3 regions of the Pseudoalteromonas sp. S3431 genome follow, and region 2 is predicted to be linked to each of the others. Evidence: predicted binding sites of a transcription regulator. Region 2 holds the regulator's gene; each other region holds the start of a gene.
What was found. The regulator sigma-54, encoded in region 2, starts transcription at its own class of promoters, with help from an activator protein. The targets are predictions, from matches to a motif close to GTTGGCACGNNNNTNGNNT.
Positions count from the first base shown of each region.

Region 1: a site for sigma-54 is predicted at 668-686, ahead of DO88_RS11180 (amidase family protein). Genes of this name have one in related genera too.
Region 3: a site for sigma-54 is predicted at 1,424-1,442, ahead of DO88_RS01180 (flagellar basal body rod protein FlgF). Genes of this name have one in related genera too.

Region 1 covers NZ_JJNY01000034.1:829-3,106, forward strand. Annotated here, with positions in the region: gene DO88_RS11190 (TetR/AcrR family transcriptional regulator) at 1-29, shown strand, start outside; gene DO88_RS11185 (putative 4-hydroxy-4-methyl-2-oxoglutarate aldolase) at 33-515, shown strand; gene DO88_RS11180 (amidase family protein) at 853-2,058, shown strand; gene DO88_RS11175 (gamma-glutamyltransferase family protein) at 2,055-2,278, shown strand, end outside.
Region 2 covers NZ_JJNY01000044.1:51,643-53,920, forward strand. Annotated here, with positions in the region: gene lptB (LPS export ABC transporter ATP-binding protein) at 1-596, shown strand, start outside; gene DO88_RS08090 (RNA polymerase factor sigma-54) at 666-2,165, shown strand; gene hpf (ribosome hibernation promoting factor) at 2,192-2,278, shown strand, end outside.
Region 3 covers NZ_JJNY01000108.1:8,258-10,535, forward strand. Annotated here, with positions in the region: gene flgG (flagellar basal-body rod protein FlgG) at 1-622, opposite strand, end outside; gene DO88_RS01180 (flagellar basal body rod protein FlgF) at 644-1,387, opposite strand; gene flgE (flagellar hook protein FlgE) at 1,580-2,278, opposite strand, start outside.

The DNA of each region.
Region 1 (2,278 bases), on a different contig from region 2:
TTAAAATACCTGAGCAAAGTGAGACTTAACCCATGACATCCTTTACTACACCCGATTTATTTGACGATCATCGCGATAACGTGCAAGTAGCAGACAGCGGCCTTTATCACTTTGGTAAAAAAACCACGTTTTATGGCAAAGTAGTTACCGTTACCTGCCCAGAAGACAACTCTTTTGCCGCCGATATATTACATGAAAATGGTGAAGGTAAAGTATTGGTTATAAACGGGTTTGCGAGCAAACGCTTTGCGTTTATAGGCGATATTATGGCTGAGCGTGCCCTAAATAATGGCTGGGAAGGCGTAATAATAAATGGCTGTTGCCGAGATATTGAAATACTCGCCACAATGAACTTACCTGTAATGGCGCTAGGCTCTACACCGCGTAGTACCTTAAAGCGCGGCTTTGGTGATAAAAACCAAGCTGTTACCATGCTTAGCACCACTATTGAACCTAACGATTGGGTTTACGCCGATATTAATGGTTTAATCATCAGTAAAACGCCGCTTATTTAGCACTCAAAACCATATAAATAAAGACCAACTTGGTGCATCTGCGCACCAAATTGGTTTGTTTTAGCTCATTTTAATCTCACTATTTTTATAGCCCACATTTACAAATCTCATATAACCCAACAAAACCTGACCAGTTGGACAGGATTTTAATTAATGGCATTCCTCTTGCTTAGGTTTTAAACAATATAATAAGCTAACCGATTAAAAAGCGGATCAGGCTCTGTAAAATAAAAACAAGATGTTACGCAGTGAGCTGAAAAATAATAAAAATTAATCCGTCTTTTTAATCACTCTAAATCTGAACTGCTTGGTCAGATTTTTTATAACGAGTGGTGATATGAGTACCAAAAATAATAATACGACCGGTATTTTTTGTGACCATGGTCCTACCCTGTGGCAAACAAACCAATCTGGTCTACTTGCAAACAATCGCTTAGCTGTAAAAGATGTATTTGCAGTAAAGGGCGAGCGTAACAGCGCAGGCAACCCACACTGGTTTAAAACAGCTAAACCGGCTCAAAATACGGCAAGCTCGGTTAATAAGCTCATGACCGCTGGTTGTAACTTTATAGGCTTTACCCATACTGACGAACTGGCTTATAGCTTAGAGGGTAATAATATACATTATGGCGCTGCGCAAAATCCTAAATTAAAAGGGCATGCTTGCGGTGGTTCGAGTATGGGGTCTGCTGCTGCAGTTGCTGCTAACTTAGCTGATATTGGCTTAGGCACCGACACCGGCGGCTCAATTAGAATACCCGCCAGCTATTGTGGTTTATATGGCATAAGGCCAAGCCATAACGTGATTGAAAAAGACGGCCTAATACCGTTGGCTCCGCCTTTTGATACCATAGGTTGGCTTACCCAAAGCGCCGAGCTATTAAGCGATGTAGGTAATGTACTGCTACCAAATCAAGCTATTAATAACGTTGATACCTTAGTTATTTGTGAGCCGTTATTTGAACTCGTTGACCCTGTTTTACAAGCCCCACTTAAACAATTGCTTGAAAAAACCAAGCCTAATTTTAAGCACCATAAAGAATTTGAACTACCTAACAGCAGCTTATTAAATGAACTTGCGGATAGTTTTAGAGTACTGCAAGGGCGAGCAATCGCAAAAACGCATAAAGATTGGCTTCAATTGCCGGGGCAACTTCCCCAGTTTGCTCCAGCAATTGCGGCACGTTTTAATATGGCGCTTGCCCTAACTGATCAAGAAGAACAAGAAGCACTAAAAGTACAAACCCAATGGCAAACACTAATAGCTAAAAACCTAAATACAAACAGCTGTTTATTTTTGCCAACCACACCTACAACCGCACCTAAATTAGGCGTCGACACAAGCGCCTTACGCATGCAAATTATTACGCTTTCGGCAATTGCAGGGCTTAGTAGCTCAGCGCAAGTGCATTTACCGCTGGCTGATTTAGCAAATGATCATCTGTATGGTTTTTCATTAATGATGAGCCACGGTAACGATAAAAGCCTACTTGCTTGCGTTAAGCACCTAGCTGCACATTTTAAACAGGACACACCGGCATGACCACACACAATATTGCATTTACCGCGTCTCATTTTTCGGCCACTGAGGCGGGTATAAATATACTAAAACAAGGCGGTACAGCTACCGAGGCTATGGTCGCGGCTGCCGCTGCTATTAGCGTTGTATATCCACATATGAACTCAATTGGTGGCGACAGCTTTTGGCTTATCGATAACCCAAATCAAAAAACGCCCACAGCTATTGACGCCTGCGGCCGCGC
Region 2 (2,278 bases):
CAACGTTTTATATGATTGTAGGCCTTGTACCTAGTGATAAAGGCAAGATTTCTATCGACGATAACGATATTACTCTTTTACCTATGCATAGTCGTGCTAGATTAGGCATTGGTTACTTACCCCAAGAATCATCAATTTTTAGAAAGCTTACTGTTTATCAAAATTTAATGGCTATTTTAGAAACACGTAAAGAGCTAAATAAGCAAGCAAGAGAAGACACACTTAACAATTTATTAGATGAATTTAGTATTCAGCACATTCGTGATAGCCAAGGTATGGCATTATCAGGAGGCGAGCGTCGCCGAGTTGAAATAGCGCGAGCACTAGCCGCTGATCCTAAATTTATATTGCTTGATGAGCCTTTTGCTGGTGTTGACCCTATTTCAGTGTTAGATATAAAGAAAATAATAGAACATCTTAAAAATCGTGGTATTGGTGTGTTAATTACCGACCATAATGTAAGAGAAACTCTTGATGTTTGCGAAAAAGCCTACATAGTTTCTCATGGTGAGTTAATTGCATCAGGCACTCCAGAACACGTATTAAACGATAAAACAGTACGTGATGTTTATTTAGGCGAGCAATTTAGGCTGTAACATTTACGCCATGTCTTTAAGCATCTGCTAGTATTAATTATAACAACATAAAAGGATTGTTAGAGATACATGAGGCAATCATTACAGCTGCGCATGGGCCAGCAACTTACAATGACTCCACAGCTGCAACAAGCAATTCGCCTGTTGCAACTCAGTACATTGGATCTCCAGCAAGAAATACAAGAAGCACTCGACAGCAACCCCCTATTAGAGGTTGAAGAGCAAGATTACGCCGAAGATTCTACTGGTAAAAACGAGCAAAAAGCAGATAACGACGATGTCACTGTTAGCGCAAATGCTGATGATGTTCCGAGCGAATATGAGCAAGACAGTGGTGAAGCACTTGCTAAAGATACGCTAAGTGATGAAATGGCTATGGATGTTAGTTGGGATGAATATATGAGCGCAGCCCCAGCGTCATCATCAGGACCAATGCCTGAAGATGAATCTATATACCAAGGCTCCTCAACTGAAACGCTCCATGAATACCTAATGTGGCAACTACAACTGACTCCCTTTAGTCCTACCGATGAAGCGATTGCGATTGCGATTGTTGAAGCCGTCGATGATTCGGGTATTTTAACGCTGAGCTGCGAAGAAATTTTAGAAAGTTTTAATCAAGAGAACGAAGAAGACAACGAAGTTGAACTTGACGAAATAGAAGCTGTTTTAAAACGAATTCAATTGTTTGACCCTGTTGGTATTGCAGCACGTAGTTTACAAGAATGCTTATGTATTCAGCTGAACCAATACGATAAAGAAACACCCTATATTAATGAAACAAAAATGATTTTAACCGAGCACATTGATCTATTAGCTGCTCGCGACTATCGTACATTAATGAAAAAAACAAAGCTCAAAGAAGAAGAGCTTAAAGAAATAATGACTTTAATACATACTCTTAGCCCAAAACCGGCGGATACTATAGTTAGAGAAGAATCTGAGTATGTAATTCCTGATGTATCGGTGAAAAAAATAAAAGGTCGCTGGGTTGTTGAACTAAACCCAGATAGCATGCCTAAAATCAGAGTCAACAGCCAATATGCAGCAATGTCACGCACCGTTAAATCAAGTGGTGATAGCCAGTTTATTCGCTCGCATCTACAAGAAGCTAAATGGTTTATTAAAAGTTTAGAAAGTAGAAACGATACACTATTAAAAGTAACTAATTGTATTGTTAAGCAACAACAAGGTTTTTTTGAGCATGGCCCCGAAGCCATGAAACCAATGGTTTTAAATGATGTAGCAGAAATGGTCGAAATGCACGAATCAACTATTTCACGCGTAACAACTCAAAAATATATGCATACACCTCGCGGTATTTTTGAGCTTAAATATTTTTTCTCAAGCCATGTAAGTACTGAAAATGGAGGCGAATGCTCATCAACAGCAATACGCGCTCTCATTAAAAAATTAATCGCAGCAGAAAACTCAGCAAAACCATTGAGTGATAGTAAAATTGCAGATATATTAGCTGAGCAAGGAATAAAAGTAGCGAGACGTACAATCGCAAAGTATCGCGAATCTCTAGCTATTCCACCGTCAAATCAGCGAAAAAGTTTGATTTAAGACGCTAAACAAAGAGGGTAATGCTTATGCAACTAAACTTAACTGGTCGTCACGTAGAAGTAACTGATTCATTAAGAGATTATGTAAATACCAAATTTGCGAAGCTAGAAAGA
Region 3 (2,278 bases), on a different contig from region 2:
CAGGGTTACCCTGCACCGGAGCACCACTTACAGCTGTTTCGGTATAAAGGTTTTGACCAATCGGCTCAAGACCCGATGGATTAATGAAGTCACTAATGGTGATCTGACCAATAACTACGTTATCGGCTTGACCTGCAACACGAACAGATACTTCTCCGTCTTGCGAAACAGTAATCGATTGAGCATCTTCGGGGACATTCATTTCTGGCTGAATAACATAACCAGCACCCGATGTAACAATTCGTCCATCACCATCGGTGGTAAACTGGCCATTGCGCGAATAGGCAATATTGCCATCTGGCTGCAGCACTTCAAAAAAACCTTCGCCGGAAATCATCCAATCTAGTGAGTTTTCGGTGGTTAACATGTTACCTTGCGTAAACTCTTTTTGGTTGGCTACAACTTTTGCACCCGCACCTAACATTAGGCCTGATGGCATTTCAGTGTCTTGCGATGAACGACCACCTGGCTGATTAATATTTTGATAAAGTAAATCTTCAAATATAGCGCGGCTTTTTTTGTAACCAACCGTACTGGCATTCGCTAAATTATTTGAAATAACCGAAATATCGGTTTGTTGAGCATCAAGCCCTGTTTTACTGATCCACAATGCAGGATTCATAATAGTGTCCTCATTTTAAAGTTAAACTATGCGCAACAGCTGATCTTGACGTTCGTCAATTTCTTCAGCTGTTTTCATCAGTTTGACTTGTAATTCAAATTGGCGTTGATGACTTATCATATCGACCATTTCATGAACGGGGTTTACATTCGACATTTCTAAGGTTCCACTCAATACTTTTACATTAGCGGAAGTATCAACAACTTGATTTGGTTTTGGTCTAAATAAGCCATCATTACCTTTTTCAAGTTGTGAATTATCAGCCTCAACGACCCTTAAGCGATCAACTTCTTCTAAAAAATTTGCTGGGGCGCCTTGCGGACGAACCTGAATAGCACCATCTTGACTAAATTCAACCTTTTCAATTGGTACAGGCAGTATAATTGGACCACCTTCGCCAATAACTTGACGTCCATGACTTGTTACCAGCATGCCTTCTGCTGTGATATTGAGCGTGCCTACTTTAGTGTAAGCTTCATTACCCGACGCATCTTGCACACTCAGCCATGCGTTATCGCTCATTGCGATATCTAAATCTCTGCCTGTTTCAACTATGCCACCCGATGTCATGTTTGAACCCGGACGTTCTTGCATCGAAAATACACGTGTTGGCAGCCCTTCACCAAACGCTTGCATAGAACGTGCTTGAGCAAAGTCTGATTTAAAGCCTGTCGTATTGGCATTCGCCAAATTATTGGCTTTAAGGGCAAGGCCCTGCAGGCTCTGTTTAGCACCTGAGGCCGCAATGTAGACCATTTTGTCCATAACATCGACTCACATTAAAAATCTCTAACTTAACAAATGCAAAATAGATGCCAGATTAGAGTTTACGTAACATTAGAGTGATGAAACAAACAATAGAAATGATAGCCACTTACTGTAACCATTGGTTTTGGTTTAGAGGCTAAAATAAAAAAGGCTGCAAAATGCAGCCTAAAATATTTAATTAAATTTAAATTATCGAATCTGCAAAATACTTTGCTGGATTGTTGAGTTAACTTCAAGCGCTCGCGAGTTAGCTTGGTAATTACGTTGAGCTGTGATTAAATCGACAAGCTCATTAGTTAAATTTGTATTTGATTGCTCAAGTGCTGATGAGTTAATACTACCAAATGTACCTGACCCTGCCTCACCTGCAACAGGCTCACCTGAGTCAATACTTTGCTTCCAACTTGTGTCGCCTATTTGTGATAAACCTTGCGAATTAGGAAAGCGAACCATAGCTATCTGGCCAAGGTATGTTGAATCACCGTTACTGTATGAAGCAACTAGTTTACCGTCGGTGCCAATATCAATTCCAGCTAAACGACCAACAGTCGAACCATCTTGATCAAGTGCTTTAACTTCAAAACCACTTGAATACTGTGTTGGTATACGTCCTGCCGTATTGTTTTCATCACGCCAATTAAGCTCAATACCTGTGCCTGGGAATGTAGCACCATTATCAAGCATTGTAGATAAACCAGTACCAGCACCAGCAGGTAGGTTTATCTCATCAAAAGTGGTTAGGTTTGTATTTGCTACTCCGCCTGTCGTTGCAGGTAAACCACTTGAATCAAAACCAAGAGTTGTGATCGGTGCATAAGGGGTCGTGGTTTGTTCTGCGCCCGAAGTTCCATCAACTACCTTTCCATCAAGTGTCGCATACACTTCCCA